DNA from 4 places in the Paenibacillus segetis genome. Region 3 is predicted to be linked to each of the others. Evidence: predicted binding sites of a transcription regulator. Region 3 holds the regulator's gene; each other region holds the start of a gene.
What was found. Region 3 encodes Rex, which represses fermentation and respiration genes when NADH is low (regulators of the CRP and FNR family bind a similar motif). Its sites were predicted from a motif close to TTGTGAAATATTTCACAA; they were not measured.
Positions count from the first base shown of each region.

Region 1 (7,981 bases), on a different contig from region 3:
AAAAACTAGAGAGTATAAAGAGAGGAGCAGAAATCAACGTATGAAAAACCTGATTCAATTTTCACTTCGCAACAAATTTGCGATCTGGCTTCTGACTATTATCGTCACCGCTGTAGGACTATACAGTGGCTTGACCATGAAACAGGAGACCATCCCGAATATCAATGTCCCTTTTCTTAGTGTAACAGCTATTTATCCCGGTGCAGCACCAGAAGGTGTCGTTCAAGACATCACCAAACCATTAGAGCAGAAGCTGCGTAATGTTGACGGTGTGAAAACATTGACCTCAACCTCAATGGAGAATGCTGCATCATTTTTTGTGGAATTTGATTATGACACCAATCTAGATAATGCTACTGCAGCCCTACGCGAAGCGTTAAATGATGTGAAGCTTCCCGACGGTGCACAGAAACCACAAATTACTAGATTCAGCATGAATTCGATGCCGATCATTTCCCTTAGCTTATCAGATAACAAATCCAGCGATCTGGAGAATTTGACTAGAACCGTTGAGACAGATATCAAACCGCTTCTAGAAGATCAGGAGGGGGTTGCCTCCGTTCAAGTCTCTGGTCAATTTGCTAAGGAAGTTACCTTAAAGTTCGATCAAGCTAAAATGAAGGAGCTTGGCCTTAGCGAAGATACTGTCAAAGGAATCGTACAGGCATCTGCGCTCCGTGTACCACTCGGTCTGTTTGAGATGGAAGAATCTCAGAAAGCGATTGTCGTTGATGGAAACATAACAACTGTTGAAGACTTGCAGAACCTTGCCATTCCAGTTATTCCTAGTTCAACTCAAGGTGCTACCCCAGGAAACGCTGGTAATACAGGCACTTCTGTATCCACAGGAGCACCTGAAGCGCCCACAGGAATGGCGATGGGAATTCCTACGGTAAAGCTTAGCGACATTGCTAAAATCGAAGTTATCGGTCAAGCTGAATCGATCTCCCGTACGAACGGTAAAGAATCGATTGGTATCCAGATTGTAAAATCTAATGATGCCAATACAGTCGACGTCGTTAACCTTGTTAAGGACAAAGTCGAGGAGCTACGACAACAATATCCAAATATTGATTTGACGGTCCTCATGGACCAAGGTAAGCCGATAACGGATTCCGTCAATACCATGTTGTCCAAAGCCGTATTTGGTGCACTATTCGCTGTACTTATTATCATGATCTTCCTACGTAATTTACGTTCAACTATTATCTCGATCATTTCCATCCCATTATCTTTGCTAATCGCCGTTCTCGCACTTAAACAGATGGATATTACGCTTAATATGATGAGCCTTGGGGCAATGACCGTAGCCATAGGTCGGGTTGTCGACGATTCCATTGTCGTCATCGAGAACATCTACCGCCGAATGTCTCTTACTGGTGAGAAGCTAAAGGGAAGTCAGCTAATAGTAGAAGCTACTCGTGAAATGTTCCTTCCGATTATGGCTTCAACGATCGTCACAATTGCCGTGTTTGTACCCCTTGCTTTCGTTAGTGGTATGGTCGGCGAATTATTCAAACCTTTCGCATTGACGATGGTATTCGCACTACTTGCTTCCCTACTGGTGGCTATTACTTTAGTCCCTGCATTAGCACATACATTATTCCGCAACGGACTGAATAAGAAACATGATCACGATAAGAAACCAAAGGGTCTTGCTCGCGTATATCAACGAGCACTTAACTGGTCTCTCTCTCATAAACTGATTACTTTTGGCTCCGCTGTCGTTCTGTTAGTCGGAAGCTTGTTCCTATATCCTCTCGTTGGTGTTAGCTTCCTGCCTGATCAAAGTGACAAGTACGTTATGCTTACGTATTCTCCTGCACCCGGGGATCGCTTAGAAGACGTAGAACAAAATATGCTTAAGGCAGAAAAATATATTTTGGATCAACCTGATGTCGAGAAAATGCAATATTCCGTTGGAGGAAGCAGCCCGATGGGGATAGGTTCTTCTAACTCAGCACTCTTCTATATTTCTTATAACGAAGACACAAAGAAATTTAACACAGTCAAAGAAGAACTCGTTAACGGTTTGAAAGCGCAAGTAGACAAGGGAACTTGGGGCGACATGTCCGAATTGATGTCAGGAGGATTAGGTGGCAGTTCGCTCAGCGTAAACGTGTTCGGCGACAGCCTGGAGGATATCAAACCTGTATCCGAGCAAATCCTCAAATGGATTGAAGCTGATACTGACAAATTCGAGAAAGGCTCCACCAGTCTCGCTGAAGCCTATGGTCAATATACACTAGTTGCAGATCAACAGAAATTAAGCTCACTTGGTTTGACTGCTGGACAGCTCGCTATGAAGCTAAGTCCATTACATGAACGTCCCGTTCTAACAGAAGTATCCGTCGACGGGAAAGATCACAAGGTATATATTGAAACGGACTCCAACACTTATTCAAGTATTTCAGAGATCGAGAATGAAACCATAACGTCTCCTCTAGGCATACAAGTACCAATTAAAGAAGTTGCGAAGGTTGAGAAAGGTAGCTCTCCAGATTCAATCATGCGCATTAACGGTAAAATGGTCGTAGAAGTAAGTGCAAAAATCACATCCAACGATGTGAATAGCGCTTCTAGCAGTCTGCAAGACAAGATCGACAAAATGGATAAACCTGATGGAGTAACGGTTAAATTCGGTGGTGTCACCGAGCAAATTAACGATACTTTCGGGCAGTTAGGTCTTGCCATGGCAGCAGCCATAGCGGTTGTCTACTTTGTTCTTGTTGTCACTTTTGGTGGAGGCTTGGCACCATTCGCCATCCTATTCTCATTACCGTTCATTGTTATCGGTACAATGATAGCATTACTAATTGCTGGCGAAACATTAAATGTATCTGCACTCATGGGTGTTCTCATGCTCATAGGGATTGTCGTCACCAATGCCATCGTGCTGATCGACCGCGTTATTCACAAGGAGCGCGAAGGATTATCTACGCGCGAAGCCTTGCTGGAGGCAGGCGCAACACGTCTTCGCCCAATTCTCATGACGGCGCTCGCCACTATTGGCGCACTATTACCGCTTGTCATGGGACTAGAGAACAGCGCCGGAATCATTTCACGTGGACTGGGTATTACCGTTATCGGTGGGCTCATAAGTTCAACCCTGTTAACACTCGTCATTGTTCCGGTAGTTTACGAATTCTTGATGAAATTAAGCCGCCGCGGAAAAACTTCGCAAAAGGCAAATTAATAAGAAAACCTAAAAAAGGGACTATCCATGGGATAGTCCCTTTTGCATCGCTAACTCAAACAGTTATCACTTCACTACAAAACCATCTAGCTCTTGCTCTAGTCTTGTTCAAATCACTACAGCAAAACTCTCCCGCCAAGCTTGAAGTTGCTTCAAATCCTGAGCCAAAAACTCCTTAATCAACAGTGCCAACCCTGTATACAATGGACTAGTTGTATTAGCCGCTAAATCGTCAGAAAATTGAGGTGTCCATTTCAGTAGATGAGATTCAAGGAACACGATCTGAGTATCCACCAGCTCAAGACAGCTTTGAGGTAAATTCCCCTTATTTAGCATTCCTTCTGCCAACACCGCCATAAACTCCAACTCTAGCGCAATATGGTCATCGCGTTCACCGTTCAGTTTATTAAAAACTACACCGCTCTGCGCATAAATCGTTCCGATCTCCGAGATACAAGCAAATGCGTCTGCACCTTCTGTTCTTGCTCGGTAGACCGCTTCACACGAGGCTAGCTTCGCATTATGTCCCATAAAAAGACGTTCAAATTCTTCCGCTTCTGCATAACACACCTTACGGAAATCCTCTTCAGCAATACTCGCTAAATAGGACTTCAATAATCTACCGCCTTCGCTTATTGGAATAGCATCTCTCAGCTCAACCACGCCGCGCCATTGTGCAATCAAAGACATACGTGGCGGACGGCCTAAAAAGTCCATCAGCAATTGGTATACCCATCCTCTTAAATCCAACCAACGAACTTGCTCAGTAGCTGTCTCAACAGGATTATTGATCAACATGGTCATCTTCGTCATCTCCCTGATTATTTATATCTAGTATGGTGAAGCAGTAGAACTTAGAATTGCTGCTGTATTACAAAAAAAAGATGATCCCCCTCATGTCGGAAATCATCTAATCCATATACCCGACACATGATTAAGGGGAACCATATATCGCTAATTACATTGTATCTCAAAATGAAAGCGCTTTATGTGATATATTTGACAAATTAACTAACTATTTGTACCCAAGCACCCACATTGTAATATAAGATTTTAACCAATTAAGAGCATGGTTTGATTAGATTCGGGGCTATAAGCCAAGCTTTTTGCAGAATTGTTGCTAAATTTGAAAAAAGATCGTTTGTATCCCCTTTCATCTCTGTGTTACATTTGGAACAGAATTACTTCATGATGACATGGACACGGTCGGAAAGGAATGGAGCGTTTGCAGAATAATACGAAGAAGTCTTCCTCTTCTTTACTGCCTTTAGGGCTACTAAACTTTTTCATTTACGGCACGATGGTCATATTCGCAGCATTCTTCCAATTATATTTACAGGATATCGGTTTGGACAAGCTAGAGATTGGTAGCCTAATGGCGATTGGACCCATCGTCTCTTTACTAGCCCATCCGTTCTGGAGATATTGGAGTGACCGAGAAGGAAATTTAAGAAATACTTTATTAATTATCATGATCGGTCTATTAATTACGATTCAGTTTGTTTTCAAGGTAAATACATTCCATATGCTGTACTTCAGCATGATTTTACTTTATTTTTTCCAAAGCCCCTTGCTCTCGCAAACCAACAGTCTCATTCTTGGGTATGTTGAAGGAGCTGAACAGAAATTTAAAATGTACCGTTTATGGGGTTCCTTAGGTTGGACCTTTGTAGCTTTGGCCGCTGGACCTATCATTGACTCCGTAGGACACTATGGAATCTCTCTCCTTTTTAGTGTCATGCTGATCATTGCAATTGGTTCTACGCTGCTCCTACCGAGCATCAAACATACAACGAGTACCCCTTGGTTAAAAACCACGGATATTCGGCGGACCCTACATAACCGGTACTTCATAGCTTTCATCATTTTTGGAATGTTCGTTTCCATCCCCAATGCAATCAATTCCACTTTTATGCCGCTATTTATTAGCGATCTGGGTGGTTCCCGATTACATGTTGGTGGTGCTATCTTCTTGTCCACTCTATTCGAAGCCGGTGCGTTTACGCTATTACATCGTTTCCTTAAGCAGAAGATCACCTACCTCATGGGCTGTATTACCCTGGTAAGTCTACTGTTCGCTTTCCGATGGTCTCTGATGTCTGTGGCTACCACACCAATGCAGATTATCTTAATTCAAGTATTGCATTCCGTTACATTTGGTGGTTTCTTCTATGTGGGGACACGGTTAACCGCATTATTCCTGCCCAGACCGATCCGCTCTTCAGGACAAGCTGTCTTCGCATTTGCCCTCAGTGGATTAGCAGGAGTCTTTGCCGGATTTATTGGGGGTTGGATATTCCAGAACTTCGGCGCTGTTATCATGTACAAAACAGGAATGATATTAACGCTATGTGGTGTAGGAGGATTTGGTGCGATGTGGTACCGAATTTATAAGAATGGTTATTCGCCTAACATTACGCATAAAGAACCATAATCGACGAAACATTAGCCCAGGCTCTTGAAAGGAGACTGGGCTTTTTTGTTGCGATGAATAAATTATTTATTTACCTGCGTTTTCCGATATTGCTTATTCGCTTTTAATGCAAAGATCAAATATAAAACAATAAGAACAGGGAAGAAGGCCCATAAATATCCTCTTATAATGACAAATGGTGTTTCAAAGAGAAATGATCTCCAAAAATGAACTCCAACTTTATCCCATAAACCAGGTGTATAATACAATAATTTCGGATTCAGCAGAGCTTTGCCATCGATCGTATTCGTTGAAACTAGTGCCACAAAAATAGGAATGAAGCAAGTGGCTAACGCGAGCCACATTTGCGATAATCTTTGATATCGACCGGCCTTGGAGTCAGCATCCGAGAAAATATCTTCACTTCCGTTCTCATTTATTTTTCTGAAATATTGAGCTCCCGAATTTTTTGTTCCTGCAATATGCTCCCAACCACTATCTTCAAAAAGAGTACAGTAATCCACAAAGTCTTCCTGTTTTTTAAATGTACGGTAATCGATTTTAATCGTCGTATTGTCAGGATTTGCGGATTGAAATCGATACAAGCTGGAACTCGATTTCTTTACTAGTTGATAACCTTGCTTGGCCATCTCATTAAGCCATTGTTCCTCTTTCTCGAAATTAATGAAACATTTATACTTCTTCACGGTTCTTCCCCTCCAATCCTCATCCCAAAATATCTTTCGTAACCTCAATCATGTGATTCATTCTGGCAACGTCGAGCCGTAGTATTTCTTTGCCTTTCTCTGTAATGACATAAACTTTGCGCCGGGAATCTTCACTTCGGATAGGCTGTATTAATTTTTGCTTCACTAGGTTTTCAATTGCTCCATAAAGCGTACCTGCCGCCATTCTTACCTGCCCGGCGCTTAGTTCCTCCACCTTTTGCATAATCAAATATCCGTGAGCTGGCTCCATTAAAGCTAAAAGAATATAATAAACGGTTTCTGTCAGTGGTAAATTTTTATCTCTGGTCATGCCCAACCTCCTTATGTACTCAGTCTCGCTTTATAAAGTTGTACTGTATAGTTATACTATATACAGTTTGACTGTATATAGCAACAAAAAAATTATCCCTTAACTCTTCAAATCGAAGGAGTAAGGGATAACCTCGTTTAATCTATTTATTTTGCCAATTGGAATGAACTCTTCAGCGAGACAATCAAGTTGAATACGGGATGCCCTGGGGTCGAATATTTGGAATCAACATTGAAGTAGCCATGCCGGAAAAATTGGAACTTATCCTGTGGCTCCACGTCCTTCATTCCCGGTTCAACAAACCCTTGCACAATTTTCAAGGAATCAGGGTTGATCAAATCCATGAACGTCTTCTCTTCGAGATTATCTTCTTCCGTTTCCTCCAGAATGATCGGTTCATACAACCGGAACTCAGCAGGCACGGCTTGACTTGCCTCAACCCAGTGGATGGTTCCTTTCACCTTACGGCCTGTAAATCCACTGCCACTCTTCGTTTCAGGATCGTAAGTACAATGGATCTCAGTCACATTACCTTCCGCATCCTTAATAACATCATTACATTTGATGAAATAAGCATTCTTTAGACGAACCTCGTTACCAGGGAACAACCGGAAATATTTATTCGGTGGATTCTCCATGAAATCTTCACGCTCAATATAAATTTCGCGAGAGAATGGAATTTGCCGATTCCCCATCTCTGGGTTCTCAGTATTATTCTCCGCTTCAAGCAACTCGGTTTGTCCTTCCGGATAGTTGGTGATGACCACTTTGAGCGGGTCGAGTACCGCCATCGTGCGTGGAGCTTTCAATTTGAGATCCTCGCGAATGAAATGCTCCAGCATCTTCAGATCGATGGAACCGTAGGCTTTGGAAATACCCGTTTCAAAGATAAAGGCTTTGATCGCCTCTGGCGTGTATCCACGACGGCGAAGGCCTGAGATCGTTGGCATCCGAGGATCATCCCAGCCATCCACGACACGTTCGTCAACAAGCTTTTTCAGCTTTCGCTTACTCGTAACCGTTTGTAGTAGGTTTAATCTGCCGAACTCATATTGATGCGGTACACTCGGCATCTCTGTTTCAGCGATTACCCAGTCATAAAATGGACGTTGGTCCTCAAACTCAGTGGAGCAGAGCGAGTGAGTCACGCCCTCAATGGCATCCTCCAGCGGATGCGCAAAGGTATACATGGGGTAAATGCACCATTTGTCACCGGTATTATGATGCGTCGAATGGAGTATCCGGTAGATAACTGGATCACGAAGATTAATATTCGGAGAAGCCATATCGATCTTAGCACGAAGCACTTTCTCGCCATCTTCGAACTCTCCAGC
Region 1 covers NZ_BMFT01000002.1:522,057-530,037, reverse strand. Annotated here, with positions in the region: gene IEW05_RS18565 (efflux RND transporter permease subunit) at 41-3,196, shown strand; gene IEW05_RS18560 (TorD/DmsD family molecular chaperone) at 3,305-4,000, opposite strand; gene IEW05_RS18555 (MFS transporter) at 4,413-5,630, shown strand; gene IEW05_RS18550 (DUF2812 domain-containing protein) at 5,693-6,316, opposite strand; gene IEW05_RS18545 (PadR family transcriptional regulator) at 6,336-6,647, opposite strand; gene IEW05_RS18540 (glutamine--tRNA ligase/YqeY domain fusion protein) at 6,794-7,981, opposite strand, start outside.
Region 1: IEW05_RS18560 (TorD/DmsD family molecular chaperone) is a predicted target of Rex. The motif match lies at 4,185-4,202, and genes of this name have one in related genera.

Region 2 (7,981 bases), on a different contig from region 3:
CGACTTTCCGAAGAGCAAGAGTATAAACAGGTTGATCCTAAGGAAATTGCCGAGAGGCTTGTTAACGCCATGCTTCGGCAGATATTTATCGGAGGGGTGTTCCATGCGGACCCACACCCTGGTAATTTGTTAGTTACACCAAGCGGTGATTTAGCGTTTATTGATTTTGGAATGGTCGGACGGTTGAATTCAAAAATGAAGGACCACCTCGCTTCACTTGTTATTTCGCTAATGCAGCGTAATACAAGTGGGATGGTACGAGCAATTCAACGAATGGGATTGCTTGGCGACAACGAGGACGAAGCGGGACTGAGGATGGACCTCGAACGATTGCATGATCAATATTACGATCTTCCATTCTCCGAGATTCGCATCGGTGAAGCGCTGCAGGATCTGTTCGCTACTGCTCAGCAACATGGTATTATCTTACCACCGGATTTACTCCTGCTGGCAAAGGCACTACTGACAGTAGAAGGGGTCGCACTAAGTTTAGATCCGCAGCTGCGAATCCTTGATCTGGCTGAGCCTTTTGGTCGCAAGCTTCTTCGGGAGAAGTATAGTGCAAGTCGAATCAACAAAAAGCTACTTAGTGGTGCCAGTGAATTTGCGGAATCTATAAGCGAGCTACCGCATCAAGCAAGGAGATTATCCAATCTACTTAGTAAAGGCAAAGTTAAGGTGGAGATGGATGTACCTGAATTGGAACATATTCTGAGGAAAATGGACCAGATCGGGAATCGGTTATCTTTTAGCATCGTACTTTTAGCCTTTAGTATTATTATGGTTGGTTTGATTGTGGGCTCTTCACTAACACGAAGGCCTACTCTATTATGGGACTTCCCTGCCATTGAAATTGGGTTTGTTGTAGCTACGTTTATGGTTATCTGGTTGCTGTATTCGATATACAAGTCGGGAAGGTTTTAACTAGATTACCGGTATCATTCTACAACGCTACAAAGTATTTCAGGGCAATCTCTGTTACAATAGGGGAGGTCCTGTTTGTTCGACCATTCTTTTTTAAGAGGTAGTTCAAAAAGTCATCTTTTGATCACGAAGTAAATCATGGAGTGTTATCGACATCGAATCTTGAATTCAGCCGGGCCTAGCATACGATTTCGTCGTATGTTTCCTGCGGAAACATTTGAGGTGCTCACGTAGGTTTTGCCTACGCTCTGCTCCTCAGTCCCTATCTTCATTCAACCTTCTCGAGCGTTTTGAAAAAACGCAACTTCGAAAGCATAGACTCTGGTGCTGACAATCTAACTTTTTGAACACGTTCTTTAACGGACAAAGGCGCACGAAGATGCGAGTAGTCGTATCTATCAAAATATGAGGTGAGTACTTTTGACAACATTTAACCAATGGGGCCTTTCCCCCGCCCTACTTGATATATTACAGAAACAAGGCATCGTAAAGCCTACGCCGGTCCAAGAGGCCGCTATTCCAGCTTTGCTGTCGGGTGAGGATGTTATCGCCCAAGCTCAAACGGGAACAGGTAAGACTTTGGCATTCTTGTTGCCTATCATTGAGAAGATCCGTGTGGATCGTAAAGACGCACAAGCTATGATTATTACGCCTACACGCGAGCTGGCAATTCAAATTACGGCTGAGGCACGTAAGCTGACGAATGCCAAAGAGGGTCTGTCTATCCTAGCTGCATACGGAGGACAGGATGTAGAAAGACAACTTCGTAAGCTGAAGAATGGTACGCAATTAGTCATTGGTACACCGGGCCGTTTGCTGGATCATTTACGTCGCGGGTCACTTACACTAGGTTCTATCAAAATGTTGGTATTGGATGAAGCCGATCAAATGCTGCATATGGGCTTTTTGGCAGAAGTAGAAAGTATTATCCGTATGATACCAAGAAATCGTCAAACGATGTTATTCTCTGCAACGATGCCAGATAACGTGAAGAGATTGGCGAAGACCTATATGGATCAGCCGAAGGATATTCGTATCGCCGAGACGTCTCGTGTAACGCTGGATAGTATTAAGCAAATTGTTGTTGAAACGACAGATCGGGGAAAACAACAAGCGCTTATCGAAATGATCCGCAGTAACCGTCCTTATTTGGCCGTTATATTCTGCCGGACTAAGCGACGGGCCAGTGTGCTTAATGAAGCGCTGCAGGAAGCTGGTTTTGCTTCTGACGAGCTGCACGGTGATTTATCACAGTCCAAGCGTGAGCAGGTTATGCGCGCTTTCCGTGAAGCGAAGTTGGAATTGTTAGTCGCGACGGATGTTGCTGCCCGGGGTATCGATGTTGAGGGTGTGACTCATGTATTCAATTACGATATTCCGCAGGATGCGGATAGTTATATTCACAGGATTGGCCGAACAGGTCGCGCTGGGGAGAAGGGTATTGCCGTCACATTTGCTTCTCCGCGGGACATTGAAGCACTACGGAATATTGAGCGCGGAATTTCTCTGCGGTTAGAGCGACAAGGGGGTAGCCTTAACGGCACGAATGTAGAACGTACAGGAAGTGCTTCGGCTGGAACTCGCGAGGGTAATAGATCTGGAGGCCGGACGAAGAGTGAGCCAGCAGGTCGGGAGAGATCCAGACGTGGAGGTAACGACAACTCTCGTGGACGGCGCAATTCCAGCTCATCCACTGCGGGAACACGCGGCGAAGGACGGAGTGGAGGTCGTAGCGGTGGTCGTGGTGGCGAGAGCCGTATAGGTCGTAGTAGCGAAGGCCGTGGCCCTGTTGGTCAAGGTGAAGCAAGACGTGGACAAAGTAGACCAGATGGTGCCAAACGTGGCGGTCAAGGTGGATCAACGGGTTCCGCAGGACGTGGACAAGGTAGTGGACGCAATGGTGGAAATGAGCGCGGAGGCCGTAACGGACGTTAATTGAATATAAGGATATATAGAACAAAACCAGAAGTTACATGTGTGGCTTAGGGTGAGAAACTAGGGGGGAACCGACCTTGAGCAAATGGATTAACTTGTTGTGGAGAAAGAAAGGAAAGATGATTCAAGCACCTGGTGTTAAGGGAGCGGGATTGAAGCCACTAACTACGGTCCTGATTCTTTTAGTAGCGGTTGTTTTGTTAGCTGGATGTGGTAAGAAGAATGAGAATTCGACGCAACCTGTGAACGGCACAAATGTGAGTGAATCCGGTGATACGGGTGAAGGAAATGTCGTTACTCCTGAGAATGGAGAGAATGATGGAACGAACACAACTCCTGGTCAAAATGGTAATTCCTCTTCAGGGGAGCAGACCTCGGCACCTGATGTGAATAAGGAACCCGATCTAACAGAGGCAACTGACCCTGAGAGTATAGCGGTGTTGGTGAACAAGGAGTTTGCCCTACCGGATGACTACGACCCTACAGATTTGGTATATCCAGACGTAAGGTTTACCTTTAAAGAGAAGATCGAGAAACGTATGATGCGTAAAGAAGCTGCAAAGGCTCTGGAGGAAATGTTTGCTGGCGCGGAGGAAGATGGCGTCTATCTAGCTGGTGTTTCAGCTTATCGCTCCCATAGTAGACAGACAACACTGTTTAATCAATATGTGGCGAGGGACGGAGAAGAGAAAGCCAAAACTTACAGCGCTGTACCAGGTCATAGTGAACATGAAACGGGACTCGCCATCGACGTATCAGGTAGTGATGGGAAATGTGCGGCAGAGGATTGTTTTGGCGGTACGAAGGAAGCCAATTGGCTTGCTGATCACGCAACGGAGTATGGATTCATCATCCGTTATCCGGATGGACAAGAGTCTATCACAGGCTACAAGTATGAACCGTGGCATCTACGTTATGTAGGTAAAGAAATCGCGGCGAGTATCGCTGAAAGAGGAATTACTTTAGAAGAATATTATGATGCCGTACCGGTGTCTGGCAATTAATGAAATGATAATCCAGTAAAAGGCTGCTTCCAAATGGAAGTGGCCTTTTTCATATGAACATTTTGCCAACTGTGCTCGTTTTCTTGCAATGTGATAAATATCACATTATAATACATATATAAGGTGATTTTTTTCACATTGCTACACGCTTCAAAGTGAACGATTTCACAATATAATTTTTTGGCATCATGACCCTGTAACTGAGGGATCTTAGAGGAGGATGAAATGATGAAAGTAGCAGTTATTGGATGTACTCACGCAGGCACTGCCGCTATTGTAAACACAGCTAAATTGTACCCCGAGGCAGAAATTACAGTGTATGAACGAAATGATAATATATCTTTTTTGTCTTGTGGAATTGCGTTATATGTTGGTGGTGTAGTTGAAGATGCTAGCGGACTATTCTATTCTTCCCCTCAGCAGCTTGCGGAACTAGGAGTAACAACGAAGATGCAGCATGAGGTAACCTCGGTGAACACTTCTCTAAAAACTCTTACTGCACGTAACCTACAAACAGGTGAGGAATTGGAGGAGACGTTCGACAAGCTAATTGTTACGACAGGATCTTGGCCTATTATACCGAAATTTGAAGGAATTGAATTAGAGAACATTGTACTCTCCAAGAATTTTAATCACTCTAATACGATCATTGAGAAGGCACAAAATGCACGTAATATTGTTGTTGTTGGTGCTGGTTATATCGGCATAGAATTAGTGGAAGCATTCCAAATGAATGGTAAACAAGTCACATTAATTGACGCAGAGGATCGAATTCTTAGTAAATATTTAGATCCTGAATATACGGATAAGATTGAAGCCTCTTTACGTGATCACGGCATTGCGTTAGCACTTGGGGAGAAAGTAACACGATTTGAAGGAGCAGATGGTAAAGTAGGTAAGGTCATTACTGATCAAGGTCAATACGAAGCCGATCTTGTTATCCTTTGTATCGGTTTCCGTCCGAATACTGAGCTGCTAAAGGGACAAGTTGAGATGATGGACAATGGGGCGATTATTGTCAACGAATATATGCAGACTAGTCAGCGTGATGTATATGCTGCTGGGGATAGCTGTGCTATACGCTATAATCCTACGGGGAAGAATGCTTATATCCCACTGGCTACAAATGCGGTTCGTATGGGGACACTGGTAGCTCGAAATTTGGTATCCCCGACGATAAAATATATGGGAACTCAAGGCACATCCGGAATTAAAATTTATGAAGACAACATCGCTGGTACTGGAATGACGGAAACAGCCGCAGCCCTTGCAGGGATACAGGCAGAAGCCGTACTTATAAATGATCATTATCGTCCTGAGTTTATGCCGACACACGAGTCGCTCATGCTAAAGGTAGTGTATGAGAAAGACACGAGAGTAATACTTGGTGCACAAATCATGTCTAAGGTGGATTTGACGCAATCAATCAATACGATCTCAGTTTGTATTCAGAATAAAATGAAGATGGAGGAGCTTGCATTTGTCGATTTCTTCTTCCAACCGCATTATAACAAACCATGGAATTTCTTGAATAGCGCAGGTCTTGGAGCATTGCCAGCGGTGCCATCGCGTGAAGTGTCACATGCTTAACTAATGTTTATGGTGAACTAACGATCATCGGCCAACTGTAAAGAGCAAATAGTACAGCTGGCCGTGTGATGTTAGTTGAGGTTCATCACGATGTAATAAGTTGATTTATGTGTAATTGATGTGAATTAATTCACTTAAATGAAAGCGTTAACGTGATCTTTGTTACTTTTCGGGCGATGTCTACCGCGATACAATCATATTTGAGATTATAATATACTATTAAATAGACATTCGGCAAAAAGGAGATTGGACCATGGCTTATTACAAACCTCAGCAGATTGCTGCGATCACCGTGGAAAATGGGGTAAAGAAGGCGCACAACCCGCTGTTAACGGTTTTAATTTTAGGATTCCTAGGTGGGGCCTTTATTGCTCTTGGGTTTTTGCTAGATATTCGAGTTATCAGTAGTGCTCCTAAAGAATGGGGAAGTATAGCAAGCTTTATCGGTGCGGCTGTGTTCCCGGTGGGCTTGATCATGGTACTGCTAGCTGGTGGCGAACTGTTAACAGGTAATATGATGGCAGTTCCGTTAGCACGTATGAGTAAGAAAATTACAACAGGTGAGATGTTTAAAAATATCGTGCTGATTACCATCAGCAATTTTGTTGGAGCATTGTTTGTAGCGTACTTCTTTGGGCATGTCGTTGGCTTGACTTCAAGTGGAGCTTATTTAGATAAACTAGTTGATATGGCAGGCCATAAGCTGGATGACAGCTTTCTTCAAGCCTTCATTTCAGGTATTGGCTGTAACTGGTTGGTAGCTTTGGCAGTATGGTTATCCTACGGGGCTGACAACATGAGCGGAAAAATTCTTGGAATTTGGTTTCCGACGATGGCATTCGTTGCTATTGGCTTTCAGCACGTCGTGGCTAATATGTTCCTTATTCCAGCGGCGATCTTTGAAGGTTACTTCTCTTGGGGCGATTATTTGAGAAATTTCGTTCCGGTCTGGCTCGGCAATTTAGTGGGCGGAGGGATATTTGTAGCAGGAGCTTACTGGACAGCCTACTTGAAAGATGCTGCATCTGATAAAACGGCTGATCAACATGGAAATGCAACAACATCCGTAACAAAGTAACAAGACTTTGGTATATATAGTCCTTCCTGCCAAGAGCTAGACTCAGCGCAGGGAGGATTTTTTTCTCTACTTTTGTTGATGTAAAGCGGTGCTAAAAGTACTTGCCTAGACTTCTTTTTTAAGGGATACTATCATAATCTGGGCAGCATGTATATTCAGCAATTACGGTTATATACACGTTATGGGGGCCTTACATAGGCCCCTTTTTTGACATTATAAAGTGCTATCCGTTGCATCTAACGGGGGGAGAGAGATAAATATGAAATGGCTACAATCCTATCCACGTGAAGTCAAAGTATTTCTGGTTGCGAGTCTAGTGAATTCAGCCGGGGGCTCTTTGATGTGGCCTTTAATCACGATGTTTGTATTCAAAGAGTTGGGCCGAACAGTGACGGATGCCGGACTTGTAATCCTGGTAATGTCGCTGGGTGGTATTTTCGGGCAATTGCTTGGAGGGGCACTCTATCATCGCGTAGGAGTGAAGAGGCTGATTGTTGGTGCGTTAGGTATGAGCGCTGTATCTCTACTCACTCTACCTTACGTCAGCGGACATTGGTATGTATTTATGTTTTTTATGGGATTGGTTGGTTTTTTCAACTCATTGTCGATGCCTGCAATTCAGGCTTTTATTGGATTCCGTTTCGTAGAACGTCGGGAAGAATTATTTAATGTGGTATACGTGGCTAACAATATTGGTGTGGCAATCGGGACTGCGGTCAGCGGGTTTCTGGCCAGTATTTCGTATAACCTCAGCTTTATTATAAATGGCTCGATCTCAGCAGTGTTTGCGCTGTTCTTCTTGGTTTATTTGAATAAGATTCAGCAGAATCAGGGTGAGCTGAATTTGGAAAAACGTAAAAATTCATCAGAGGATATAAAGGCGTGGAAACTACTTGGTCAATATAAAATATATTTGTTTATGGGTCTAGGATCTTTCTGCATCTGGCTAGGTAATAGTGTATGGAATAATGGAGTATCTCCCTTTACGATTCTGAAGGGTATGCCGGAGTGGAATTATAGTATATTGTGGACGTTAAATGGGGTGCTCATTTTCGTTGGGCAACCGTTCATTCTATGGTTGAAACGTACCTTTACAGGCTCCGCAGAATCGCAAATGACGGCTAGTGCCATATTTTATCTTTTAGGTTATATTACGATTCTTTGTTTTCATACATATCCAAGTTTTATATTCGCGATGGTTCTCATTACATTTGGAGAAATGCTCATCTCCCCGGCGATACCTTCCTTCATAGCGGAGCGGACCGGGAAATCAGCCCCCTTCTATCTGGGAGTGGTTGGTGGCATAGGATCGGCAGGTAGAGTGGTTGGTCCCTATACAATGGGAATGTTATTTGACTGGAATGGACTGGTTCCTGTAGCAGGTTTAGCTGTCTTTATCGCGGTACTTTCAGTGGGATCATTCATTGTCCACTCATTCGTAAATCGGGGC
Region 2 covers NZ_BMFT01000002.1:512,702-520,682, forward strand. Annotated here, with positions in the region: gene IEW05_RS18505 (ABC1 kinase family protein) at 1-924, shown strand, start outside; gene IEW05_RS18510 (DEAD/DEAH box helicase) at 1,345-2,859, shown strand; gene IEW05_RS18515 (M15 family metallopeptidase) at 2,937-3,863, shown strand; gene IEW05_RS18520 (FAD-dependent oxidoreductase) at 4,092-5,453, shown strand; gene IEW05_RS18525 (formate/nitrite transporter family protein) at 5,707-6,531, shown strand; gene IEW05_RS18530 (MFS transporter) at 6,791-7,981, shown strand, end outside.
Region 2: IEW05_RS18525 (formate/nitrite transporter family protein) is a predicted target of Rex. The motif match lies at 5,572-5,589, and genes of this name have one in related genera.

Region 3 (7,981 bases):
TACCTGCTGTAAAGACAATGACATCTACACCGTCCATTGCCGCAGCATAAGAACCGATGTATTTACGCAGACGATATTCGTACATTTCAAAAGCAAGCGTCTCATTAGGTTCGCCAGCTTCCATTCCGTCCGTAATATCACGCATATCACTACTTGAGCCTGAAATAGCTAGCAATCCACTATGTTTGTTCAACATCGAATTAACTTCGCTAATGGAAAGCTCCTCTTTGTTCATGACAAAGGTAACAACAGCTGGATCTAAGTCACCACTACGCGTTCCCATCATAAGTCCTTCAAGTGGAGTTAGTCCCATGGATGTATCATAAGATTTACCGCCTTTGACAGCCGTCAAACTACCACCATTACCAATATGACATGTAATGATCTTCAAGTCCTCGATTGGACGATCTAGATATTCTGCAGCCGTCTTACTTACATACTCATGGGATGTACCATGTGCACCGTAGCGACGAACATGATGTTTCTTATACAATACCTTCGGAATTGGATACAAATATACTTTTTCCTCCATCGTTTGATGGAACGCCGTATCAAATGCAACCACTTGAGGTACGCCTGGCATATTCTTCTCTGCAGCGGTAATCCCCATTACTGCTGGTGGATTGTGCAAAGGTGCCAAGTCGAAGAGACGACGAATTTCGGATTTCACATCACCAGTTACAAGCACGGAGCCATTAAATGCTTCACCGCCATGTACTACACGGTGGCCTACAGCTTGAATTTCCCCTATAGACTCAATGACGCCGTGTTCTGGATCTGTAAGCATATCAAGCACCTTACGTATCGCTGTGTTATGCTCCAAAATTTCACTAACTTCTGTTACTTCTTCTTTGCCTGTAGGCTTATGATTCAGAATGGAGGAGTCCATTCCGATACGTTCTACAAGTCCTTTAGCCAAAACGGATTCGTCCGTCATGTCATACAGTTGATATTTAAGGGATGAGCTCCCTGAGTTGATTACTAATACTTTCATATCCGGTCACCATCCTTGTCGTATTTGAAAAATCCTTCGCCAGTTTTAACACCTAGATGACCAGCGCGAACCATTTTCTTCAACACAAAAGAAGGACGGTATTTCAATTCACCGAACTCACGGAACATACGCTCAAGAGCAGCGAGTACAGAGTCCAGACCAAAACGGTCAGCCATCTCTAACGGTCCATATTGGAACTGATACCCAATGCGCATAGCATCATCGATATCTTGCGCCGTCGCAACACCTTCACCAAGCACATGAAGCGCTTCGTTGATCATTGTACAAATGATCCGCGAAGTAACAAAACCAGGGGATTCATATACCATGATTCCGCGTTTATCGACAACTTCTTCTACGAAATGTTTAGTTTCTTCGAATGTAGCTTCAGATGTCTTCAATCCACGAATAATTTCTACAAGGTTGATGCGAGATACTGGATAAATAAAATGCATACCAATAACACGTTCTGGGTACATGGTGGATCCGGCAATTTCTGTCAAGCTAAGTGTTGATGTATTGCTGGCAAGCAGAATGTTGCTTGGGCATACTTGATCAAGCTGCTTGAATACCTCTTTTTTTGCATCCAAATCTTCCGAAATGGTCTCGATGACCATATCGCAGGTACCAAGTTCGGCAAAATGAGTAACTTTATGGATTTTGGATAATATAAGTTTCTTCTCCGCCTTAGTAATTGCCCATTTCTCGAGTTGCTTATCTAAACTCATTTCGATCATGCTGTAAGCATAGTTTAACTTTTCAGGAGTTTCTTCTACAAGTAGAACATCCAGGCCTTTTGCCGCCAACATTTCGCTGATGCCTTGGCCCATCGTTCCGCCACCAATGACACCTATTCTTTTGAAGTTCATAATTCAGTCGATCCTTCCTTTCGTCTTCTCTACATATATTGTACCCTTCATGTCGAATAATACAATGTTTTATACCCAACATATAATAATATCTTAGCACGAAGAAAAAGTAAAAAAAAATAACCGGCATAATGTTTTATGCCGGTAAAGTTGTACTGTCACGAAATTGACATCGAAATTGTTCCCCAGAGAGTCGTTCTTCTCGAAGAAGGATGTCAAGTGATTTATCAAAGGCCGCAGAATGATCTAATAAGAGTTGTTTCGTTCTGGCAGACAAGTCGTCTAAGATCTTCGCATTCTCATTCATTAATACTTCCGTAGTAACCATGTCCATGTTGACGATGCCTAGAGAGGTCAATCCTGAAGTCATCATCGTGCGAACCATGTTCAACGCCTGCTCGAAATCATTACTCGAGCCCGTACTGCGGCCTCCATAATAAATTTCTTCAGCTGCTGCACCTGCCAATGCAATCATGATTTGCCCTTCCAAATAAGCTTTCGTATAAAGGTACTTCTCTTCCTGGGGATTATGCCGTACATATCCTAGCGCTCTTCCGCGTGGACTCAGGACAACTTGATTCACACTGCCCGGCGCTACAACCTCAGCAGCAACAGCATGTCCCAATTCATGAATCGCCACACGTTTTTTCTCTTCAATCGTCGATTCACGATCTGTCTTCTCACCCAGCATAACTTTGTCGATTGCCATCGACATATGGCGCTGTGCAATCTTATTCTGCTCATCACGCATGGCATAGATGGCTGCTTCATTCATTACGCTCTCCAGCTGAGCACCTGAGAAGCCGTAGGATTCCTCAGCAACCTTATCTAGATTAATATTGTCTTCCAGCGGTTTATTCTTCGCATGAAGCTCCAGAATGTGACGCCGTCCTTTTTTATCAGGAAGATCAACTTGAATATGTCGATCAAATCGTCCCGGACGTAATAGAGCACTATCCAGCATTTCTTTACGGTTCGTTGCAGCAATAAGCAAAATTCGAGGTGCTTCCGATGAATACATACCATCCATCTCGGTCAACAATTGGTTGAGCGTTTGATCATACTCCCGCTGCTGGCCACCTTCTCTTTTCCCACCGATCACATCGATTTCATCAATAAATATAACTGCGCTTTCCTTATTCTCTTTGGTAGCACGCGTCCTAGCATCCTTAAATAGGTCACGAATGCGACCCGCACCGACGCCGACGTACATTTCAACAAATTCACTACCAGAAGCCGCAACAAACACTGAATTCGTATATTGCGCAGCGGCTTTTGCTAATAACGTTTTCCCTGTCCCTGGAGGACCGGTCAGTAGAATGCCTTTTAAAGGTCGGATGCCAAAATTCTTGATCTCGTCATGACGTACTAAGAAATCAAGTGCTTCCTTAAGCTCTTGCTTGGCGCTCTCCTGTCCACCGATTTCTTCGAATGTTAGCTTGTCAATCACCTTTTTCTTGCGATTACGGCCTTGTAAAGCCCCAACCGCAATCCCGCCACGGAGCTTAGTCAATACAAATAATGCTGCAAGCAAAGCAAGAACAAAAACAATCGGTAGAATGTTTACTCCAATATAAGCCATAAAAATCAGTAGCACGGGCACAAATCCAATAGCAACTTCAAGCATCCATTTACGCATTGGGCCATACCCCCAATTTCTGCGGAACCCGTGGCAAGATAATGAACTTACTATTAGTTCCATCTGTCATCGTAATATACACATTGTTCTCATCAATCTCTGCATTAGCTGTTACCGAGCTATCTTGTTGCTCTAGCTCTTCCAAAGCAGCTGTAATCTCGGTATATTGTTTATTCTCCATTGCCTGTGCCACCGGAAACAGTACTTGTTCCCACAACTTGTCCAAAGCAGGTGATGAGTCATCTACAACATCTAATTTTATCGTTCGATTGCCGATAAGTTTTTTTCCATCTCGCTCTATATATTTGACCAAACCACTAATGTCGGTTCCTGGTTTCAATCCCAGTTTCAAATCAACCTCATTACGGGTAATATCGAATTGAACAGTATTAACGCCCTCATACCCCGTCACCAGTTTCTTTAGGGGATCTTCAACCGCCCACTGGCGATAAGCAAACCATCCACCAAACAATAGCAGCGCTGATGCAGCAACTGTTAGAACGATCGGCCATGTACGAAGTTTCACTATATTGTCCCCCTTATATAATATTGAATCTATAATAATGAATATTTACAATTGATATATCACACCGTCATTACTATTTATACTAATTTGTATATCTATTTAACAAGTAAAAGTATATCACAAAGTATATACCACTTCGATTGAAATTGTGGCTATAATTTAAATTTTAATTGAAAAAGTTTTAACTAGTTGTGAAATCTATGTCATTACACGCAAAATAAGCCACGCGTTATCGATGTTCTCTAAGAGATTCGAACGCGTGGCTTGTTGATTAATTAAGTTAACCGCATAATTTATCGATTCGGCAGTGTAAACACTTCCGATAGCGGTTCTCCGCTATTAAAATCGTAGAAACGATAATAGTGATGCGCCTTCTCTTTATAGAAAAGTTGCCACACTAATTTAGTGTCGTAAATACCCGGAACTAATCTAACAATATCGATGGTAGGGAAGCGTTCATGAATTATCTTAGTGATCTGAGCCTCTGTAGTTCCCTCAGAGACTGGTGACACGCGTGCTTCTTTCCCTTCTTGCAGCCAGACCATTACATCCTGTCCAGATTCGTCTTTACCCTTGACGACCCAGCACACTTCATCCCAAACCGATTTCCATATTTTATCTACATCTTTTATACCGGTTTCCTGCTCTGCTCGCACAACTGCAGCCTTCTCACCATTCCATAAATCCTGCTGGATAAAAATGTAGAAGCGATGAAGCCCAAAGAGCACGAGCAGCAGGGTCAGGACAGAGAGCAGTATCCATTTGGTTCTCTTCTTCACCCTTCTCTTCCTCTCCCCGTTTCAGACTTATGAAGCCTCAGTATCCACTTAACGAGACAAAAGCCCTTCAAAAGCTGCCTGTGCTTCATAACGTACTTTCTCTTCGTCAATGGTCAGTGCTGCCCCATGTTTAATGACTTGCTGTCCATTTACCCACACGTGCTCAACATCTTTTGCCCCTGCTGAATACACTGCATGCGAAATGAAATCGGTTCTTGGTAGAAAATGAGCCTGCTCCGTATTAAGAGCTATAAAATCAGCTTTCATTCCCTGTACCAATTTTCCCGTATCGTTAAGAAAAACTGATTTAGCGCCATATTCTGTACCTAGCTTTAATGCTTCCAAAGCAGGAATCGCGGTCGGATCACCAGATACCCCTTTATGAATCAACGCGGCTAAACGGATCTCCTCAAACATGTCGAGGTTATTATTGCTGGCTGCACCATCTGTACCTAGTGAGACAGTAACTCCTGCTTTGAGCAATTCAGGTACCCTAGCGATCCCGCTAGCAAGCTTCAGGTTACTACCAGGATTATGAGATACCCCTACCTGGTGAGCACTTAAAATTTCAATTTCTTCATCCGTCAAATGAACGCCATGCGCAACAAGTGATGGGCGTGAGAACATCCCCATATTAAGCAAATGCTGAACTGGACGTACACCAAAATCTATTACGTTCTGCTCAACTTCAGCCTTAGTCTCCGACATATGAGTATGTATCGGCAAATTTAAGTCATGAGAAGCCTGTACAAACTTTTCGAAGAAATTAGGAGGACAAGTATACGGCGAATGCGGTGAGATCATAGTTGTGATTCGTCCGTCAGCTTTGCCGTGCCAGTCTTTCGCAAAACTCACAGCTTCTGCTAGCTTTTGACGTTGCACATCCTCTGGGCACAGCCCAATTGCTCCGCGCATCAGAACGGCACGAATACCTGACTCTTCCACTACTTTAGCTACTTGGTCCATTTGGTCGTACATATCTAGAAAGGTCGTTGTTCCACCTTTGAGCATTTCTAGCACGGACAAAGAGGTTCCCCAATAGACATCACTACCGGTAAATTTGGCTTCCATTGGCCACATTTTATCTTGAAGCCACACTTGAAGGGCTAAATCATCCCCATACCCACGAAGTAACGACATCGCCGCATGACCGTGCGTGTTAACCAAACCTGGAAGAAATAAAAGCCCCTTCCCATCAAAGATCTCTGCGCCTTCAGTTCCCTCAGGCAATTTTTCACCGATATAGGTAATCAAATCGTCTTCTATCAACATATAACCATGAAGCACAGGGCAAGCATCATTCATGACCGCAAATGTCCCGTCCTTGATCAATAATTTATGACTCATCAGATAAATGTTCCTTTCCTTCTAGATAGTAAGCCAAGCTGAGTAGATCGGTTGTAAAATCTGCACCATGAATTCGAATTTCTGGTGGAACCTTAAGGATAGTCGGAGCGAAATTCAAAATCGCCTCAATTCCAGCTTCAACCAGCACATCCGCTACACGCTGAGCTTCCGTGTCTGGAACCGTTATAATTCCGATGCGAATGTTATTTGCCTTTACCGTCTCCTTTAATTCCTCAATCGGCTGTACGGTAATATTATTAATTTGGGTACCTATTTTCGATGGGAATGCATCAAAAATACTAACAATTTTCATGTTATCTTTCAAATATGCATTGTAATTGGATAACGCTTGCCCTAAGTTACCTGCTCCGACCAAAGCTACGTTTATTGGCTGGTCTAAATTCAAAATTTGACGTATTTTCTCGATTAGATAAGATACATCATAACCAATCCCTTTTCGACCAAAATCTCCAAAATAGGCAAGATCCTTACGAATTTGAGCAGGGTTTAAAGCCAGTTTCTGACCAAGCTCCTGTGAAGAAACCGTCGGTACTTCCCGCTGACTTAATTGATTGAGAAAACGTAAATATACGGGTAGTCTTCGTACTACCGCATCTGAGATTTTTTCTGATTTCATGCCTTTTTCCTCCTAATCCGCTAATGAAGAACCCTCTTGTTCTTCAGCAATCAGCCATTCCGAAATACGAGGAACCATCTGTCCAAGTGGCATATGCTCCATCTTCGGTCCGGGTAATGAATATAAAAAGTATTTTCCGTAGTAGGATTCCAAGATGCGCGTATCATAAACAACCACAATTCCTCGGTCTTGCGAAGAACGGACCAATCGTCCAAAGCCTTGCTTAAAGCGGATTACCGCCTGAGGCACAGACAATTTCATGAACGGGTTCTTCTTCTCCCTCTGAAGCCGTTCACTCTTCGCTTCAATCAATGGATGGTTGGGAGGTTGGAAAGGCAAACGGACGATTGCCAAGCTTGTTAAAGCTTCGCCTGGAATATCCACCCCTTCCCAGAAACTGCTCGTTCCGAGCAGTACGGAGGCACTCTGCCCCTGAAATCTACGGGTCAGTTTACTACGATTGCCACTATCCATACCTTGACCTATAACTGTGATGCCCTCAGAAGATAAAAGCTCTTTAAGGGGATCATAGACCTGCCGTAGCATTCGGTAAGATGTGAATAATACCAGCATACGCCCCCGAGTAACGATTGCTGTGTCGGCAAGAGACTGTACAAGCGTACTGACAAAATGATCGTCACCTACGCTTCCCTTAACACTTGGAAAATCCCTTGGGATGACTAGTAATGCTTGGTCCCGATAATTAAAAGGGGACGGAAGCATCGATGTAAACAGTCGATCCTCGGAGGCAGCCTCCTCAAGTCCAAGTTGTTCAATCATATATTGGAAAGATTTATCGACCGACAAAGTGGCCGAGGTCATCACAACACTCTTCTTTTTATCAAAGAAATATGACTTTAATTGTGCACTCACATCGATCGGAACGGCAAAGATTTGTAAGGACCGACTACGGTAACTACCGTTGCCCTCAATCCAATACACTGTCTCGTCGTCATCCAGTTTGATGAAGAAACGTAGTCCTTCACGTTCATTCGCGGCATCTTTCAATAAACCGCTAATGTCCGTCATTAAACCTTCGGCGCCAAAATCATCAGATTCATCTTTGATTTCACTCAGTATACGTTCCCCTTTGCGAATAACATCGCCCAAAGCAACATAAATCTGGTTCTCCAAATCAGCAGCAACATCCCATTCCTTAGGCTTCTTGTTTGGAAGCAATCGAAGAACGA
Region 3 covers NZ_BMFT01000001.1:2,538,228-2,546,208, forward strand. Annotated here, with positions in the region: gene IEW05_RS11795 (acetate/propionate family kinase) at 1-994, opposite strand, end outside; gene IEW05_RS11800 (3-hydroxyacyl-CoA dehydrogenase family protein) at 991-1,863, opposite strand; gene IEW05_RS11805 (AAA family ATPase) at 2,000-3,502, opposite strand; gene IEW05_RS11810 (hypothetical protein) at 3,495-4,028, opposite strand; gene IEW05_RS11815 (cell wall elongation regulator TseB-like domain-containing protein) at 4,322-4,807, opposite strand; gene IEW05_RS11820 (amidohydrolase) at 4,856-6,154, opposite strand; gene IEW05_RS11825 (redox-sensing transcriptional repressor Rex) at 6,144-6,791, opposite strand; gene dinG (ATP-dependent DNA helicase DinG) at 6,804-7,981, opposite strand, start outside.

Region 4 (7,981 bases), 190 kb from region 3:
AGAACTTCGAGATGGCAGAGAGCCACGTATCAAGACCGTGATTGATACTGACGGATTTGGACGTACGAGCAAGCCGCGTATCTGGGCAGCCGGAACGGTAGCTGGGGTCAGTGTACACACGATCATTACAGCGGGAGATGGAGCTAAGGTAGCGATTGAGCTGATTAGCGAATTGAACGGTGAACGTTATGTGGATCACGACGTTCTTAAATAAATAAGTATTGTGATGGAATAACGTTTGATGAGGAAAGGCTTCCTTCAACTGGATACCAGTGGGGGAGGCCTTTTTTGACGTTTTTAGTTAACCGCGTATCACAAGTGACTGTAATCACAAGGGGCTTCGAATCCTTGGAGTACGATGGTCTTGAAGAAAATTACTTCAACATCCTATTTCCAAGGAGGAATATGATATGGCTAACGCACAGCTGTATTTTGATAAAGATGATTTAGTTAGGGACATTGTTGTGAGGTTCCCGAAGTCCGCGGATTATTTCCGTAACCGTAGAGTAGATTTCTGCTGTGGAGGAAACCGTCCTCTTCAAGAAGCGGCGGAGGAGAAGGGTATTGATGTAAACGAATTGCTGGTGGATTTAGCCCAGCTAGCCGCGGATCATCCCGACAAGGAAGAAGGAGACTTTTTAAACGGAGCGAAGTCAGGGGATTTGATTGAGCATATTGTTAATAAACACCATCGTTATTTGCGTGAAGAGTTACCCGAACTAAAGAAAAGTGTGATGAAAGTGGCACGCGTTCATGGTGACAGTGGGCCTCACTTGATAGAGGTAGAGCGTCTATATGGACAACTTATGTCTGAATTATTAGAACATACGGAGAAAGAAGAAGCAGAAGTGTTCCCCAAAATGATTCAATGGGAATTAGACCGGCACGATGATACGTTATCTAAACTTCGCTCCTCTATTGATGAATTAGAGGCGGAACATGATGCCGCGGGGAATATTCTGAAGAAGCTTCGGGAGTTAACGGGTGATTTTGTACCTCCTGCACACGCCTGTACGACCTACCGGATGACCTATGCACGTCTGGAAGAATTGGAAGGCATGACATTTACACATGTGCATTTGGAAAACAATATATTATTTCCACGTTATATGAAAGCTTAAAATAAATTCGGCTCATTTAACCGCAAGCACTCTGCAATAGGAGGGTTTGCGGATTTTTCAATAACTATAAATAGATAAGTATGACAATTATTGTGCAAAATTTCACAATTAATGTGAATGGAATCACAATCTAGTGATGCCTATTACTGTAGACTTTCAGCATGATTCTGAAATAGAAGTTGTGATCGTCATATCGTCGTATCCGTAGGATTTTGAAGGAGGCAATCTATAATGACAACGTATAGAGAGAAACTTGTAGTGATTGGTAACGGAATGGCGGGAATCAGTGCGGTTGAACAAATTTTAAAACTTACTACTAAATTTGACATTACCGTGTTCGGAAGTGAACCACATCCGAATTATAACCGGATCATGCTTTCCTATGTTTTGGAGGGGAGCAAGACGATCGATGATATCGTGCTTAATGATCTGCAATGGTATCAGGATAACGGAATTACCTTGCATATCGGAACAACGGTAACCAAGATTGATGAACAAGCGAAGGAAGTTGTAACCGCTGATGGAGTACGGGTTCCCTATGACAAAGTACTTATTGCCACTGGATCAAATTCGTTTATTCTTCCGGTTCCTGGCAGCGATAAAGAGGGCGTTGTTGGATTTCGTGATATCGCGGATTGCAACCAAATGCTACAAGCGGCCAAAACATATCAAAAAGCTGCGGTAATCGGTGGTGGACTACTTGGACTAGAAGCAGCCAAGGGCCTGGTCCAACTCGGCATGGACGTAACGGTTGTTCATTTAATGGAAGACTTAATGGAGCGTCAACTCGATCATCAGGCTTCGTCAATGCTTCAGGCAGAACTTGAGCGTCAAGGAATTAAATTCAAAATGGGCGCGCAAACGGCTGAGTTACTAGGCGATGAAAGAGTAAGCGGATTGCGATTTGCGGACGATTCCGTATTGGAAGCGGAGTTCGTAGTCATGGCAGTGGGGATTAAACCGAACATTGCGGTGGCTAAAGAGAGCGGGATTATGGTGAACCGTGGAATCGTCGTGAACGATTACATGCAAACCTCGATGGAAGGTGTGTATTCGGTTGGAGAGTGCACAGAACATCGTGGAACTTGCTATGGCCTTGTAGCTCCTTTGTTTGAGCAAGGAATGATTTTGGCTAAACATATTTGTGGCGTTGAAACTGCACCATACGAAGGATCCGTTGTGTCAACTAAATTGAAAATATCGGGTGTTGACGTGTTCTCAACCGGAGAGTTTATCGATGGACCGGGTCATATGATCATTGCAAACAAGGATGAATGGAAACAGACATATAAGAAGATTTTGCTTAGGGAGAAAGTTATGGTCGGGGCAGTGTTGTTCGGTGATATTTCAGATTCCGCAGAGCTGCAAAAGCTCATTAAGCAGAAAGCAGAGATGACAGATGAACTATACGAATCTCTGATGGGTTCGGGATGCTGTGGTGGAGCGGGTAAGAAATCTACTTCAGTCGAAAATATGTCTAATGAAGAAATAGTATGCGGTTGTAATGGTGTCACGAAAGGCACCATCGTAGATGTTATTACGAATCAAGGATTAACGACCATTGATGAGATTAAAGCTTGTACCGGAGCAACTCGTTCATGCGGCGGCTGTAAACCAATAGTGGAACAAATTTTACAATATGTACTTGGAGATGGATTTAAAACCGCGGCCAAACAAGGCATCTGTGGATGTACAACCATGGGACGGGATGAAATTGTGGCGGAGATCAAAGCCAAAGGTCTCCAAACAACTAAAGAAGTGATGAACGTGTTGGGATGGAGCCAACCAGAGGGCTGCTCGAAGTGTCGTCCTGCAGTTAACTATTATCTAGGTATGATCTACCCAGACAGTCATGAGGATGAAAAGGAATCACGCTTTGTCAATGAACGGATGAGCGCTAACATCCAGAAGGATGGAACGTATACGGTTATTCCGAGAATGTATGGCGGGGTTACCACACCCGAGGAATTGAAGAAGATTGCAGATGTATCCTTGAAATATGATGTCAAAGTTGTAAAAGTGACAGGTGGCCAACGTCTTGACTTAATTGGTGTGAAGAAAGAAGATTTGCCGAAGGTTTGGCAAGAGCTTGATATGCCATCGGGATATGGTTATGCCAAGTCACTACGCACAGTAAAAACCTGTGTAGGCTCACAGTTCTGTCGTTTTGGTACACAAGATTCAATGGGTATGGGAGCACTGCTGGAACGCAAGTTCGAAAGGCTCGATCTTCCGGCAAAATTTAAAATGGCAGTCAACGGCTGCCCACGTAACTGTGCTGAATCCTGCACGAAAGATATCGGCATCGTCGGTAACGATGGTGGATGGGAAATCTTTATTGGTGGCAATGGCGGGATCAAAGCTCGTCTCGCGGATTCTTTCTGCAAGGTGAAGACGGACGAAGAATTGATCGATATTTGCTCAGCTATCATTCAACATTACCGTGAGACGGGCAACTATCTAGAGCGAACTTCCGAGTGGGTAGAGCGGATCGGGCTCGAAGAGATCAAAGCAGTTATTGTAGATAACATGGATTCGCGCAAGCAACTTGTAAATCGGATCGAATTTGCACTTCAGCAAGTTGAAGATCCTTGGAAAAAGATGCTAAGTGATGATAAGAGTCGCAATAGAATGTTCCACCGATTGGAAGTCAGTCATTAAGTTGTAGGCTTATCATAGCGGTATGAGAGAAGGGAGTCATGAATATGAGCTTATCAAATGAAGCGTTCTATCCTGTTGGTTCACTGGATCAATTTATGATACAAGTAGGCCGTGTAATTGAATTAAATGGGCTGCAGATCGCGGTATTCCGCACTTCAGACGGCAATGTGTTTGCTATACGGAATCAGAGTCCACACCCCAAAGGTGGACCGCTGGCTGAAGGCATCGTATCAGGTCATTATTTATACGATCCATTATACGATTGGAAAATTGATCTGGAGACCGGGAATGTTCAAGCTCCAGATAACGGAAGGGTTCAAACATATCCTGTGAGATTGGAAGATGGTCAAGTATGGGTTGCTACGTCAGAATTTTTGGCGGTATAACCTAAGCCGTTGATTAATTAAGTAATCATATAAGAGTTTGGGGAGGCAGGCCGGAATGTTCACACAAAATGTGGAGACCATCATTGAAGCGGCAGTAAAAAAGAAAGAGAAGATGAATGAGAGCTTACCGCGATATATCGTTGCTGCCATGTTAGCTGGGGCTTATGTGGGGCTGGGGATTATATTGATATTCAGTATTGGTGCGCCACTTGCAGCAGTCAAATCACCGTTCCAGACGACATTGATGGGGATGTCGTTTGGGCTTGCGCTCACACTTGTCGTATTTGCGGGATCCGAACTGTTTACGGGCAATAATATGTTTTTTACAATGAGTACACTCGCAAAAAGAACTACAGTGAGGGATACAGCTAAGAACTGGACTATAGTTTTCCTGGGTAATTTAGCAGGTGCAGTGTTGCTCTCTTTGCTTGTAGTAGGTAGCGGTATATTTAAGACCGCCGCTCCCGAACATCTTATCTTTGCCGCATCAGCCAAAAAGATGGCAGCTCCGATCTCAGAATTGTTTTTCCGAGGCATTTTGTGTAACTGGCTTGTCTGTCTTGCCCTATGGATGGCTAATCGGGCCAAAGATGATATCTCCAAACTTGTCTTGATCTGGTGGTGTCTATACGCGTTCATCGCTAGTGGATATGAACATAGCGTAGCTAATATGACATTGCTTAGCTTGTCCTTGATTTTGCCGAATCATCCGGATACGATTACGATCGCAGGCTGGATGCACAACATGATTCCGGTTACCCTCGGCAACATGGTGGGTGGAGCGGTATTCGTTGGAATGGCTTATTGGTTTATCTCCCCTGTGAGAAAAAAATAGAACTATAAATTAAACAAGGTTGAGGGTAACATCCCCCCAACCTTGTTTTTGCATATACAGGACATGAAACAGATAATTTCCAGGCACCATACATTAAATTCGGCAAATTTCATTAGGACACAGTTCACAGTGACAAATATCCTGTAACATAACAAGATCCTTAATGACAATCATCCCATTTTCATATTCCAAAGCATCTTTTTTACGCAGATCACTAAGCATCCGGTTTACACTTTCGCGAGTTGCTCCAATCATGTTGGACAAATCCGTATGCGTGATCTTCTTGTTGATTAGGATTGTGTCACCATTTCTCTCGCCGTATGTGTTACTCAACCGAATGAGTGTGGAGCAGAGAGCACCTGGTTTGCCGTACATCATGAGATCGCGGAATTTCGTTTGAGTCAGACGGTGATGGATACCCATCCATTTCATAAAGTCAATGGCAAAGTCACAGTGCTGACAGATCATAATTTCTAGATCTTTTTGCTCAATAACTCCAATTTCACTATCTTCAATAACTTCAGCCGTAAAACTGTGCTTCGTGCTAAAGAATGGATCTGCTTGACCGACCATATCGCCGCGGCCATACATATAGAGAATAAGTTCTTTGCCTTCGTCGGTTGATTTGGTTAATTTAACGCGTCCGCGCTTAATATAGAACAGTTTATCGGAAAAGTCGCCTTCCCAGAACAAATGCGTTCCTTCTGGATACGCCTTATCTTTCATGGTCACGAGAAGTCGATTGAAGTTTTGCTCTGAGAAGCAACTCGTATTCCCACGGGGCAGGGCAGCATTCATCATTTCATTCATCAGTTATTTCCCCTTTGTACTCCAAATTTTTCTGAAAATTTTAAATTAATTATAACCTGTTTATTTAGTTTTGAGGGACATTTCAAGCGTGAAAAAGTGTCGAATTTTCAACATTGTGACTAATTTCACTTTATTTTTTCAATTGGAAAAACATGCAAGGTAATCGGATAGCCTTTTTATGATGCATCATTTTGTGACGTTTTATAGAAGGGAAAAAAAGTGACTATTTTTTGTAAGGCCTTCATCTTGCTAAACATACTTTTTCTGTAAATAATACATGAAAATACACTCACGTAATTGAAATATTTTCATTTTCTTTATAGTATGTGAAATATTTCACTATACAAGACGTAATTCATGTGATATGCTTTATTCATAAAGAGAAGCACAAAGCTTCGCAGGGCGAACTGGTAAGTGAAAATTTTCACGAAACTTTCCAAGGTCGATCCGCTACCAATACTTAGGAGGATGAGAGAGATGGCGATTAAAAACGAAGTGACGACAAAGGCAGAACCTACTGCACAGGATTACATTCAAAGTCTGATTAACAAGGCAAATAAAGCAACGGAAGCTTTCCTTGAAATGAACCAGGAACAAATTGACGATATCGTACAGGCTATGGCACTGGCAGGACTCGACAAACACATGCACCTGGCAAAATTGGCTGTTGAAGAAACTGGTCGTGGTGTATATGAAGATAAGATCATTAAGAATATGTTCGCAACAGAGTATATCTACCACAGCATTAAGAACAACAAAACGGTAGGCGTTATTGAAGATAATCCATATGACAGCTTCCAAAAAATTGCTGAACCAGTGGGTATCATCATGGGTATTACACCAACAACTAACCCAACATCAACTACAATTTTTAAAGCCTTGATTGCAATCAAGACTCGTAATCCAATCATCTTCGGTTTCCATCCATCTGCTCAAGCATGTAGTACTGAAGCAGCTAAGATTTTGTTAGAAGCAGCAGTGAAACATGGGGCTCCTGAAAATTGCATTCAGTGGATCGAGAATCCTTCGATGGATCGTACCAACGCACTTATGAATCATAAAGACGTAGCTTGCATTCTTGCAACTGGCGGATCTGCAATGGTTAAAGCGGCTTATAGCTGTGGTAAACCAGCACTAGGTGTAGGCCCAGGTAACGTACCATGCTTCATTGAGAAAACTGCTGATCTGGATCAAGCTGTTAACGACCTGATTCTATCCAAAACATTTGATAATGGTATGATTTGTGCTTCTGAGCAAGCAGTTATCATCGAAGAACCGATTTTCGATCAAGTGAAGAAGAAAATGATCGCAAACGGATGCTATTTTGTAAATAAAGAAGAAGTAGCAAAATTGACTGCAGGTGCTATTATTGCAGACAAATGCGCAGTGAATCCAACAATCGTAGGTATGCCTGCAACGAAGATTGCTGAAATTTGCGGAATCAGCGTACCAGCTGGAACTAAAATTCTAGTAGCTGAGATTGAAGGTGTTGGACCTAAATATCCACTTTCTGCAGAGAAGCTAAGCCCTATTCTAGCTTGCTACAAAGTGAAGAACGCTGAACAAGGTATCGAACGTGCACTTGAAGTTGTTAATTTCGGTGGTATGGGTCACTCTTCGGTAATTCATTCTAATAATGAAGAAATTATTCAAAAATATTCCGATCGTATGCCGACATGCCGGATCTTGGTCAACCAACCTTCTTCGCAAGGTGGTATCGGTGACATCTATAATACAAACTTGCCATCGCTGACACTTGGCTGCGGATCTTATGGACGTAACTCGACTTCGTCGAACGTAACGGCTATCAATCTAATCAACGTGAAAAGGGTGAATCGTCGTACTGTGAATATGCAATGGTTCAAAGTTCCTAACAAAATTTACTTTGAAAAAGGGTCCACTCAATATCTTGCGAAAATGCCTGATATTACTCGCGTACTGATTGTAACTGACCCTATGATGGTTAAACTAGGATATGTAGAAAAAGTTGAACATTATCTTCGTCAACGTCAAACACCAGTAGCTATCGAAGTATTCTCGGATGTTGAGCCAGATCCATCGACTACAACAGTACAACGTGGTACTGAAATGATGGAAAAATTCCAACCTGACTGCATCATTGCACTAGGTGGCGGATCTCCAATGGATGCTGCTAAGGGTATGTGGTT
Region 4 covers NZ_BMFT01000001.1:2,727,896-2,735,876, reverse strand. Annotated here, with positions in the region: gene IEW05_RS12815 (NAD(P)/FAD-dependent oxidoreductase) at 1-214, shown strand, start outside; gene ric (iron-sulfur cluster repair di-iron protein) at 411-1,121, shown strand; gene nirB (nitrite reductase large subunit NirB) at 1,353-3,782, shown strand; gene nirD (nitrite reductase small subunit NirD) at 3,827-4,168, shown strand; gene IEW05_RS12795 (formate/nitrite transporter family protein) at 4,224-5,003, shown strand; gene IEW05_RS12790 (Crp/Fnr family transcriptional regulator) at 5,097-5,813, opposite strand; gene adhE (bifunctional acetaldehyde-CoA/alcohol dehydrogenase) at 6,291-7,981, shown strand, end outside.
Region 4: adhE (bifunctional acetaldehyde-CoA/alcohol dehydrogenase) is a predicted target of Rex. The motif match lies at 6,138-6,155, and genes of this name have one in related genera.